2 regions of the Streptomyces sp. NPDC098781 genome follow, and region 2 is predicted to be linked to the other one. Evidence: riboswitches for the same ligand, from Rfam matches in the RefSeq annotation. Region 2 holds a riboswitch; the other holds the start of a gene.

Region 1 (5,698 bases), on a different contig from region 2:
CTGCCTCCGGTACGGCGCGTGAGAAGTGTCGCCGACGCCCGGCCTCGACGGCGACCGAGGGCGGCGTTCGGGCATCAACCGGCCAGGCCGACACGGTGCTTGCCCGAGGGAGGGCAACACGCGGAGCACTCGCCGGCGACCGCGCGCCCCTCTCTCCGCGACCGCGTGCCCCGGCGTGCGCCCACGGCGGCGGCAAGCCCACGCCGCGAAACCGTTCACTCGCCGGAGTGATCGACGGGCAGCCGTACGAGGGCCGCCGGGGAAGGGTGCGGCGGGGCGCGAGCTGACCGCGAGCGGCAGCCGCCCCCGAGCGTCAGCCGCCCCTGGGTGACAGCCCGCAGATCCCCGCGCCGACGCCCCGCACCGGCTCCCGGTCCCGTCCGACGCCGAAGGCGTTCCGAACGGGAACTTCGCCGACCCTTCGGACGCTGCATACAGTGGCAGGAACTCGTGCCGAACTGCTCGGCACGACGCAGTGCACGCGACCGGAAGGACACCTTGCCCATGGGTCACACGGCCACACCGGAGGCACAATCCGGCGGCCTCACCGCGACGGAGCACCGCCTGGCCAACGGCCTGCGCGTGGTGCTCTCCGAGGATCACCTCACGCCGGTCGCCGCGGTCTGCCTCTGGTACGACGTAGGCTCCCGCCACGAGGTCAAGGGCCGTACCGGACTCGCCCACCTCTTCGAGCACCTGATGTTCCAGGGTTCGAACAGTGTGAAGGGCACGGGGCACTTCGAGCTCGTCCAGGGCGCCGGTGGCTCGCCGAACGGCACCACCAGCTTCGAGCGCACCAACTACTTCGAGACCATGCCCGCCCACCAGCTGGAGCTCGCGCTGTGGCTGGAGGCCGACCGCATGGGCAGCCTCCTGGTGGCGCTCGACGAGGAGGGCCTGGAGAACCAGCGGGACGTCGTCAAGAACGAGCGCCGCCAGCGGTACGACAACGTCCCTTACGGCACGGCCTTCGAGAAGCTGACGGCGCTGACGTACCCCGACGGGCACCCGTACCACCACACCCCGATCGGCTCGATGGCCGACCTGGACGCGGCCAGCCTGGAGGACGCCCGCGCGTTCTTCCGCACCTACTACGCGCCCAACAACGCCGTCCTGTCGATCGTCGGTGACATCGACCCCGAGCAGACGCTCGCCTGGGTCGAGAAGTACTTCGGCAGCATCGCGTCCCACGACGGCAAGCCCGCCCCGCGCGACGGCTCGCTGCCCGAGATCATCGGCGAACAGCTGCGCGAGGTCGTCGAGGAGAACGTCCCCGCGCGCGCGATGATGGCCGCGTACCGCCTGCCGACGGACGGCACCCGCGAGTGCGACGCCGCCGACCTGGCGCTGACCGTCCTGGGTGGCGGCGAGTCCTCCCGCCTCTACAACCGGCTCGTCCGGCGCGACCGTACGGCCGTCGCAGCCGGTTTCGGCCTGCTGCGCCTGGCCGGCGCGCCCTCCCTGGGCTGGCTGGACGTGAAGACCTCCGGCGACGTCGAGGTCCCCGTCATCGAGTCCGCCGTCGACGAGGAGCTGGCGCGCTTCGCGCAGGAGGGCCCCACCGCCGAGGAGATGGAGCGCGCCCAGGCCCAGCTCGAGCGCGAGTGGCTGGACCGGCTCGGCACGGTCGCGGGCCGCGCCGACGAACTGTGCCGGTACGCCGTCCTGTTCGGCGACCCGCAGCTCGCGTTCACCGCGGTCAAGCGGGTGCTCGACGTCACCGCCGAGGAGGTCAAGGCGGTCGCCCAGGCGCGGCTGCGGCCCGACAACCGTGCGGTGCTCGTGTACGAGCCGGTCGCCGGCGAGGACGAGGACCTGGAAGCCGCCAGCACCGACGAGAACGAGGAGTCGGCCCAGTGACCGAACTCGCCAGCATGGAGTTCCACCCACAGCCCCAGGCCGGCCCGGCCCGGCCCTGGGCGTTCCCGGCGCCCGAGCGCGGCAAGCTGGACAACGGCCTCACCGTCCTGCGCTGCCACCGCCCCGGCCAGCAGGTCATCGCCGTCGAGGTGCTGCTGGACACGCCCCTGGACGCCGAGCCGAAGGGCCTCGACGGCATCGCCACGATCATGGCGCGCGCCCTGTCCGAGGGCACCGACAAGCACACCGCCGAGGAGTTCGCCGCCGAGCTGGAGCGCTGCGGCGCCACGCTGGACGCCTACGCCGACCACCCCGGCGTCCGCGTCAGCCTCGAAGTGCCGGTCTCCCGTCTGCCCAAGGCGCTCGGTCTGCTGGCCGACGCTCTCAGGGCACCCGCGTTCGAGGACGCCGAGGTGGAGCGCCTGGTGCGCAACCGCCTCGACGAGATCCCGCACGAGCTGGCCAACCCCTCGCGCCGGGCCGCCAAGGAGCTTGCCAAGGAGCTGTTCCCGGCCACCTCGCGCATGTCCCGCCCGCGCCAGGGCACCGAGGACACCGTCGCCGGCATCGACTCCGCGGGCGTACGCGCGTTCTACGAGCGCCATGTGCGTCCCGCCACCTCCACCGTCGTGGTCGTCGGCGACCTCACCGGCGTCGACCTCGACGCGCTGCTCGGGGACACCCTGGGCGCCTGGACGGGCTCCTCGGCCGAGCCGCGGCCCGTCCCGCCGGTGACCGCGGACGACACCGGGCGCGTCGTCATCGTGGACCGCCCCGGCGCGGTCCAGACGCAGCTGCTGATCGGCCGGGTCGGCCCCGACCGGCACGACCGCGTGTGGCCCGCGCAGGTGCTCGGCACGTACTGCCTCGGCGGCACCCTCACCTCCCGCCTGGACAAGGTCCTGCGCGAGGAGAAGGGCTACACCTACGGCGTACGCGCGTTCGGGCAGATCCTGCGCTCCGCCCCGGACGGCAGCGGCGCGGCGATGCTCGCCATCAGCGGGTCCGTCGACACCCCGAACACCGGCCCGGCGCTGGACGACCTCTGGAAGGTCCTGCGCGGTGTCGCCGGGGAGGGGCTGACGGACGCCGAGCGGGACTTCGCCGTGCAGAACCTGGTCGGGGTCGCGCCGCTGAAGTACGAGACGGCGGCCTCCGTGGCGAACACCCTGGCCGACCAGGTCGAGCAGCACCTGCCCGACGACTACCAGGCCACGCTGTACCAGCAGCTCGCCGCCACCGGCACCGTCGAGGCCACCGCCGCGGCCGTGAGCGCGTTCCCGGTGGACCGCCTGGTGACGATCCTGGTCGGCGACGCGGCCGCGATCCGGGAGCCCGTGGAGGCCCTCGGCATCGGTGAAGTCACCGTCGTGGCGGCCGAGTAGGCGAAAGACGGCGCCACGCGCGCATAGGGGCCCTGGTGACGAAAGAGTCACCAGGGCCCCTTTATGCCCGAATTGAGGAGAGGTTGCCTGTCTGGCCTGTGGGATGCGCTACAAAAGCCCTGCTCGGTTTGGGGATTGAAAGATGTCCCGTTTAGCGTCTTCCGGGCTGTCCGTCAGGCACCGCGCCGCACCCGCGGCACCGGACAGCCATCGCCGAGTCCCCGTATGGCGCGAGCCAGGGGAGCCGGGGACCCACCGAAGTCCCTGGGGTGAATCGGGCGCCCGCGCGAGTGCGAGGGGGCCCGTAGGAGACCTTCCTGCTCCGAACCCGTCAGCTAACCCGGTAGGCGAGAGGGAAGGAAAGGACCAGCCACTACATGGCGTTCACCTGCGCCACCGGGAAGAACCGCCCCACCGGGAAGCATCGCCGGCCCAGCCGGATGCAGCGCTCCACCGCCCGTGCCGCGGGCGTCGCCGCGCTCACCGCCACCGGCGTCATAGGCACCCTGGCCGCTCCGGCGCTCGCCGCCGAGCCCGCCGCGGAGCAGACCGGCCTCATCCCCGTCATCGCCGTCGAGAACTCGATCGCGGACCAGCTCGACGCCCAGGCCGCGGCCCAGGAGCACGCGGCCAAGGAGGCCGCCGCCGCGAAGAAGGCCGCCCAGGAGGCCGCGCGCAAGAAGGCGGCCGAGAAGGCCGCGAAGGAGCGCGAGGCCAAGGAGCGCGCCGCCCGCGAGGCAGAGCGCAAGCGCCTGCTGTCCTATGTGTCCCCGATCCCCGGCTCGTACGTCTCCACCGGCTACAAGGCCGGCGGCGCCGTGTGGTCCTCCGGAAGCCACACCGGCATCGACTTCCACGCCGCCAGCGGCACGTCCGTCCACGCGGTCGCCTCCGGCACCGTCGTGGAGGCCGGCTGGGGCGGGGCCTACGGCAACAACGTCGTGATCAAGATGAACGACGGCACCTACACCCAGTACGGCCATCTGTCGTCCATCGGCGTCTCGGTGGGCCAGCGGGTCACCCCCGGCCAGCAGATCGGCCTGTCCGGCGCCACCGGCAACGTCACCGGCCCGCACCTGCACTTCGAGGCTCGGACCTCGCCGGAGTACGGCTCCGACATCGACCCCGTCGCCTACCTGCGCGCGCACGGCGTGAACATCTGACGCCACCGCCGCACCACCCGAAGCCCCGGCTCCCGAGCCGGGGCTTTCGGCGTTTTGGCGTCGAACCGATGACCAAAAAATATCCATGGATTCCGGCTCGCCGTCGGAAATTCAGGCAGGTTGCAATAGAGTCACAGCGAACACGTCATTCGTCGACGTTTCACGGGGATTAAGGCGGAGGTGGGTCATGCGTATTCCGGCGCACTCGGTGTGCACGGCGATCCGGGACGACATCGTCGCCGGTGTCCACGAGCGCGGCGGCCGACTCACCGAGGAAGTCCTCGCCCGCCGCTACGGCGTCTCCCGCGTCCCGGTCCGGGAAGCCCTGCGCACCCTGGAGGCGGAGGGCTTCGTGGTCACCCGGCGGCACGCGGGGGCCTGTGTCGCCGAACCGACCGAGCAGGAGGCCGCGGACCTGCTGGAGATGCGCGGCCTGCTGGAGCCGCTCGGCGCCGCCCGGGCCGCCCAGCGGCGCACCGAGGCCCATCTGAAGGTCCTGCGCGGCCTGGTCAGGCTGGGGCAGGAGCGGGCCAGGCGGGGCAACAGCGAGGATCTGCGCTCCCTGGGCGGCTGGTTCCACGAGACGCTGGCCCAGGCGTCCGGCAGCCCCGCCCTGACCTCGGTGCTGACCCAGCTGCGCCACAAGATCGCCTGGATGTACGCCGTGGAGGCACCGGCCGACCCGCAGGGGTACTGGACCGAGCACGGCGCGATCGTGGACGCGGTGGCGCGCGGCGACGGGGAACGCGCCCGCGCGATGACGGCGCTGCACACCGAGCGCGCGCTCTCCGCGCACCGGCTGCGGTTCGGCTCCGGAGGCGGGCGCGCGGAGCGTGTGAGGAATTCGCAACATCCCGTAAACATGCCGAGTCTGCGGCATTAACAAAGGCGCCGTATACAAAGAGGGCATATTCGGTGGCGGTGAATTTCTGCTGCCCTTTTTCGAATGCACCGGCAGCGCGCCGCCAATTGCGTCGAGCCTGCCCGGAAACAGCGAAGCCGCGCCCGCCGAAAAGGCGGACGCGGCTTCACCGTTCGCTACGGATCACCCGCTCAGGTCCTCAGACCGTCTCGGGCAGCTCCTCGAGACCCTCGGCGACCAGCTTCGCCAGTCGGTCGAGGGCGGCGTCCGCGCCCTCGGCGTCGGAGGCGAGGACGATCTCCTCGCCGCCCTGGGCGCCCAGGCCCAGGACGGCCAGCATGGAGGCCGCGTTGACGGGGTTGCCGTCAGCCTTGGCGATCGTCACCGGGACGCCTGTGGCCGTGGCGGCTCGGACGAAGATGGAGGCG
Region 2 (5,698 bases):
ACCGGCGCGTACCGCAGCAGCAACCGCTTCGGCTTGGTGTCCCCGAAGTCGATCGTCGCCTCGGCGTTCCCGCCCGTGCCCTTCACGGCCATCACCGTGCCGAGCCCGAACTGGTCATGCGTGACACGGTCGCCGACCGCCAGCTGCACGACCGGCTTCTCCGAGGTACGGCGCGTGGCGAAGCCGGAGGCGCCCGAGGCCGAGGAGCGCGAGCGGGACGAGGACAGCGAGGCGGCGACCCCGGACGCGGGCCCGGAGGAGACCGGCGCGGTCGCCCCGGTGCGCTTCCAGTCCACGTGCTGTGCCGGGATCTCCTCCAGGAACCGGGAGGGCGGGTTGTACGACGGCTGCCCCCACGCGCTGCGCATCGACGAACGCGTCAGGTACAGCCGTTCACGGGCGCGCGTGATGCCGACGTACGCGAGCCGCCGCTCCTCCTCCAGCTCCTTGGTCTGGCCGAGGGCGCGCATGTGCGGGAAGACGCCGTCCTCCATGCCGGTGAGGAAGACGACCGGGAACTCCAGGCCCTTGGCGGTGTGCAGGGTCATCAGGGTGATGACTCCGGAGCCGTCCTCCTCCTCGTCCGGGATCTGGTCGGAGTCGGCGACGAGGGCGACCCGCTCCAGGAAGGCCGCGAGCCCGCCGGAGGCCTCACCCTCGCCCGACTCCTGCTCGAACTCCAGGGCGACGGCGGCGAGTTCCTGAAGGTTCTCGATCCGGGTCTCGTCCTGCGGATCCGTGGAAGCCTGCAACTCGGCCAGGTAGCCGGTTCGTTCGAGCACCGCCTCCAGGACGGTCGCCGGTGCCGCGCCGGACTCGACGATCGTACGGAGTTCCTCCATCAGCGTGTTGAAGCGCCTGACGGCGTTGGTCGACCGCGCGGCCATGCCGTACGCCTCGTCGACGCGGCGCAGCGCCTGCGGGAAGCTGATCTTCTCCCGCTGTGCGAGGGCGTCGATCATCGCCTCGGCACGGTCGCCGATGCCCCGCTTGGGGACGTTCAGGATCCGCCGCAGCGGCACGGAGTCCTCGGGGTTGGCCAGCACCCGCAGGTAGGCCAGGACGTCCCGGACCTCCTTGCGCTCGTAGAACCGCACTCCACCGACGACCTTGTAGGGCAGCCCGACGCGGATGAAGACTTCCTCGAAGACACGGGACTGGGCGTTCGTCCGGTAGAACACGGCGACGTCGCCGGCCTTCGCGTCCCCCGCGTCGGTCAGTCGGTCTATCTCTTCGGCGACGAACTGTGCCTCGTCGTGCTCGGTGTCCGCGACATAGCCGGTGATGCGCGCGCCCGCGCCCGCGTTGGTCCACAGGTTCTTGGGGCGGCGGGACTCGTTGCGCTCGATGACGGCGTTGGCGGCGGTCAGGATGGTCTGCGTGGAGCGGTAGTTCTGCTCCAGCAGGATCGTCGTCGCGTCCGGGTAGTCCTCCTCGAACTGGAGGATGTTGCGGATGGTGGCGCCCCGGAACGCGTAGATCGACTGGTCGGCGTCACCCACGACACACAGCTCGGCGGGCGGGATGTCGTAGTCGCTGGGCGGTACGTCGACGGGGTGCTCGCGGGTCCCGACGAGCTCGCGCACCAGCGCGTACTGGGCGTGGTTGGTGTCCTGGTACTCGTCCACCAGCACATGGCGGAAGCGACGGCGGTAGTGCTCGGCGACGTCCGGGAAGGCGCGCAGCAGGTTGACCGTCGTCATGATCAGGTCGTCGAAGTCGAGGGCGTTGGCCTCCCGCAGCCTCGACTGGTACAGCGCGTAGGCCTGGGCGAGCGTCTTCTCGAAGCCGTCCGTCGCCTGGGCGGCGAAGTCCTCCTCGTCGATCAGCTCGTTCTTCAGATTGCTGATCTTGGCGCTGAAGGACTTGGGCGGGAACCGCTTGGGATCGAGATCCAGATCACGGCACACCAGCGCCATCAGCCGCTTGCTGTCGGCGGCGTCGTAGATCGAGAAGGAGGATGTGAACCCGAGCTTCTTGCTCTCTCGGCGCAGGATGCGCACGCACGCGCTGTGGAAGGTCATCACCCACATCGCGTTCGCCCGCGGGCCGACGAGCTGCTCGACCCGCTCCTTCATCTCGCCGGCGGCCTTGTTGGTGAAGGTGATCGCGAGGATCTGCCCCGGATGCACATTCCGCTCGGCCAGCAGATGGGCGATGCGGTGGGTGAGCACCCGCGTCTTGCCGGAGCCGGCCCCGGCCACGATGAGCAGCGGGGTGCCGGAGTGCACGACGGCGGCGCGCTGGTTCTCGTTCAGCCCCTCCAGCAGTGCCGCGGCGTCGAGGGCGGGCCGCGGGGCTCCGTCGCGGTAGTAGCCGTCCCGGTCCGGTGGCACGTCGAACTTCCCACCGAACAGATCGTCCGGAACCGACTCCGGAGCGTGCTCGTCCTCGGGCGGTGGTGGGGACTCTTCCTCGTGGGCCCGCGGGGCCTGGAGGTCGGCCAGGAAGCTGTCGTCAAAGAGGCTGCTCATCGCTCTCCGAGTCTAGGCCGCCCCACTGACAGCCCGCCGCCGCCCCGAGAACATCGCCCGTTCCGAATCCGGACGATCACCGACCCCCACCACCCCCACGCCCCCTCACCCCCCGCGACCAGCCCTTCACAGTCCGCGATCAACCGATTCGCCCCACCGAACTTCCGGCAAATAACTCAAAACACCCACTCACCCTGAATGTGAGCAACCACCCCCACACTCCCCCGAATGAACCGCCCCTGAGACCTCCCCGCCTCAAGGTCACGAAAATGTATCGGGCATATCGAACATCAACCTTCACAGGGGCCACACGAGTTGGCTACGGTGCCGGACAGGCCGTACGACCCCCTCCGGCGAACGACGCCGGGCCGCACGGCCTCCGCCGAGTCCGGAGCGCCGCCGCGCCCCCGGAGCCGGGGACCCACCGAACTTGGGGTGAATCGGCCCGACTCCCGCCCGGGGAGCGGCCGTAGGGCAAACCTTCCGAGCCACCCGCCCGAACCCGACAGCTAACTCGGTAGGCGGAGCATGGAAGGAGTCGCCTCCCTTGGCGTCGCACCGCAAGTCGCGTCCCTCTGGTACGCGCGTAGCAGGCATACGGACCCCCGCCCTCGCCACGGCGGCCCTCACCTCCGTAGCCCTGCTGTCCCAGACGGCCACCGCCAGCCCGTCCACGGACGACAAGCCGAGCCTCGAAGAGGTCGAGAAGAAGGTCGACGACCTCTACCGCCAGGCGGAGTCGGCGACGGAGAAGTACAACGCGGCCAAGGAGAAGACCGCGAAGCAGCGCAAGCGCGTCGACACCCTCCTCGACGACGTCGCCCAGCGCACCCAGCGGCTCAACGAGGCCCGCGAGGAACTCGGCCGCAACGCCGCCGCCCAGTACCGCACCGGCGCCGCCGCCCCCGACACGGCGACCTTCCTCCTCGCGGACACCCCGCAGGACTACTTCGACCAGTCCCAACTGATGGGCCGCATGACGGACCGTCAGAAGGAATCGGTCGACGAATACTTCACCGAGCAGTCCGCGACCATGAAGAAGCGCCAGGAGGCCACCCAGAGCCTCGAGACGCTCACCGAGTCGCAGACCGACCTCCAGGCCGCCAAGACCACCGTCCAGCAGAAGCTCTCCGACGCACGCGAGCTGCTGTCCAAGCTGACGGCGGAGGAGAAGGCCCGCCTCGCCGCGATCGAGAAGCGCAAGCAGGAGGAGGCCGCCCGCAAGGCGGCCGAGCTCGCCCGCGAGCAGGCGGAAGCCGAGGCCGAACGCCAACGCCAGGAGGCCGCGCAGCAGCAGGAGAGCACCGAGTCCCCGTCCGAGTCGGGCACCTCGGACTCGTCCTCCGCGGACAGCTCCTACGCCACCAAGGCCGAGAAGGCCCTGGCCTTCTCCCGCTCCGCGATCGGAAAGCCGTACGTCTGGGGCGCCACGGGCCCCGACTCCTACGACTGCTCCGGTCTCACCCAGGCCGCCTGGAAGGCAGCCGGCGTGGACATCCCCCGCGTCACCTACGACCAGGTCAACGCCGGCACCACGGTGTCCCTCTCCAGCGCCCAGCCCGGCGACCTGGTCTTCTTCTACGACGATGTCACCCACGTGGGCATCTACATAGGCAACGGCATGATGATCCACGCCCCGAAGCCCGGCGCCTACGTCCGCGAGGAGTCGATCTACTACGACGGAGAGTCGTCGATCCACAGCGTGGTCCGCCCGGCCTGACCCCACCGCCCGCACAGGCGACCGAGGGGCCTCGCCGCAAGGAAGGCGTCCCGTCAGCCGCGTACGGCGGCAAGGGGCCACGCGGTCGTGCGGTCGTGCGGTCGTGCCAGGGGGGTGTCCGCACGCAGCGGCCGGCGTCGACGGACGACACCTCTGTGCCCGACAGCGACCGCCCGACGGAGGACGGACACCCCCGGCACGGCCCCGACCGAGGGGACGGACACCCCCGGCACGGCCCCGACCCCCAACGCACCCGCAGGCGCCACCCGCACCCCCACCGGACAGCGACGGGCCGCCGCAGGCATCCCCCGCCCAACCGCCGGAGGCAAACCGCACGGACGACCCGCGCGCCCCACCCCCAACCCTCACCCCGCTCCATAGCATCGCCCCATGCCCGCCACCACCACCCCCACCTCCCCCCTCCACACCTGGTGGTCGCAGCGACCCCCCGCGGCCGGCGCAGCCGTCATGGCGACCGGCATCATCTCGGTGGCCCTCCACCAGACCGGCTACGAGACCCTCTCCCGCATCGCCCTGGCCCTCGCCTCGGCGGCCTGGCTCGTCCTCGGCGGCGACTTCACCGCCCGGCTCCTGCGGGACCGCCCGAGCTGGGTCGAGGAGGCGGCAACTCCAGCCGCACTGACCGCCATCGCCGCGACAACGGTCCTCGGCACCCGCTTCGCCGCCCTCGGCTGGGAGACCCTCGCCGAAGCCCTCCTGGCCCTGGCCGCCGTGCTCTGGCCGGCCCTGCTCCTCGCGGTCGCCCGTCACTGGCGCCGCGGCATGCCCGGCTCGGTCTTCCTCGGCTGCGTCGCCACGCAGGGCCTTGCCGTCCTGGGCGCGACCCTCGCCGCGACCGAGAAGGCGGCATGGCTCGCCCACGCCGCGCTCGCGCTGTTCTGGCTGGGCCTGGTGCTCTACGTCATCGCCCTGGCCTGCTTCGACCGGCGCGAGATCGCCCACGGCGCCGGCGACCACTGGGTGGCGGGCGGCGCCCTGGCCATCTCCGCGCTCGCCGGCTCGAAGCTCCTCGCCGCCGACGGCCCCGGCCTGTACCTCTGGAACAGGGACGACGAAGGCGTCCTGCGCACGGTGACCGTGGCCGTGCTCGTACTCGACCTCGCCTGGTACGCCGTCCTGTTGCTCGCCGAATGCGCATGGCCACGGCCGCGCTACGACGTACGCCGCTGGGCAACCGTCTTCCCGATGGGAATGACGTCGGCGGCGACCCTCTCCGTCGCCTCCGCCGCGGACATCGCCTGGCTGGAGACCCCCGGCGAGGTACTCCTCTGGGTCGCGGTGGCGGCCTGGCTGGCGGTCACCGCGGGCGCGGTACGGTCCTACACCGGCGGAACAGCCCCCGAAGGCCCGGGCGATCCCGGGACCGACATCACGTCCACAACACGGCGATGAAGATGTTCGCGGTGGTCAACAGCCCCACCGCGCCGAACAGACGCTTGTCCACCGTCTCCTCGTCCCGCTTCACATAGACGAGCCCGAGGAT

Evidence for each region. Region 2 has a riboswitch for cyclic di-AMP ahead of ACIQWG_RS25425 (NlpC/P60 family protein). Riboswitches for the same ligand answer to the same signal wherever they lie in the genome.
Region 1: it holds a riboswitch for cyclic di-AMP, as region 2 does, so the genes downstream of both, ACIQWG_RS33455 (M23 family metallopeptidase) here and ACIQWG_RS25425 (NlpC/P60 family protein) in region 2, are expected to answer to the same signal.

What each region holds. Positions count from the first base shown of each region.
Region 1 is NZ_JBIWAK010000009.1:454,754-460,451, reverse strand. It holds gene ACIQWG_RS33465 (M16 family metallopeptidase) at 505-1,860, shown strand; gene ACIQWG_RS33460 (M16 family metallopeptidase) at 1,857-3,245, shown strand; cyclic di-AMP (ydaO/yuaA leader) riboswitch at 3,447-3,610, shown strand; gene ACIQWG_RS33455 (M23 family metallopeptidase) at 3,623-4,408, shown strand; gene ACIQWG_RS33450 (GntR family transcriptional regulator) at 4,596-5,291, shown strand; gene ACIQWG_RS33445 (HPr family phosphocarrier protein) at 5,470-5,698, opposite strand, start outside.
Region 2 is NZ_JBIWAK010000006.1:233,403-239,100, forward strand. It holds gene pcrA (DNA helicase PcrA) at 1-2,474, opposite strand, end outside; cyclic di-AMP (ydaO/yuaA leader) riboswitch at 2,845-3,013, shown strand; gene ACIQWG_RS25425 (NlpC/P60 family protein) at 3,022-4,194, shown strand; gene ACIQWG_RS25430 (tellurite resistance/C4-dicarboxylate transporter family protein) at 4,585-5,607, shown strand; gene ACIQWG_RS25435 (hypothetical protein) at 5,585-5,698, opposite strand, start outside.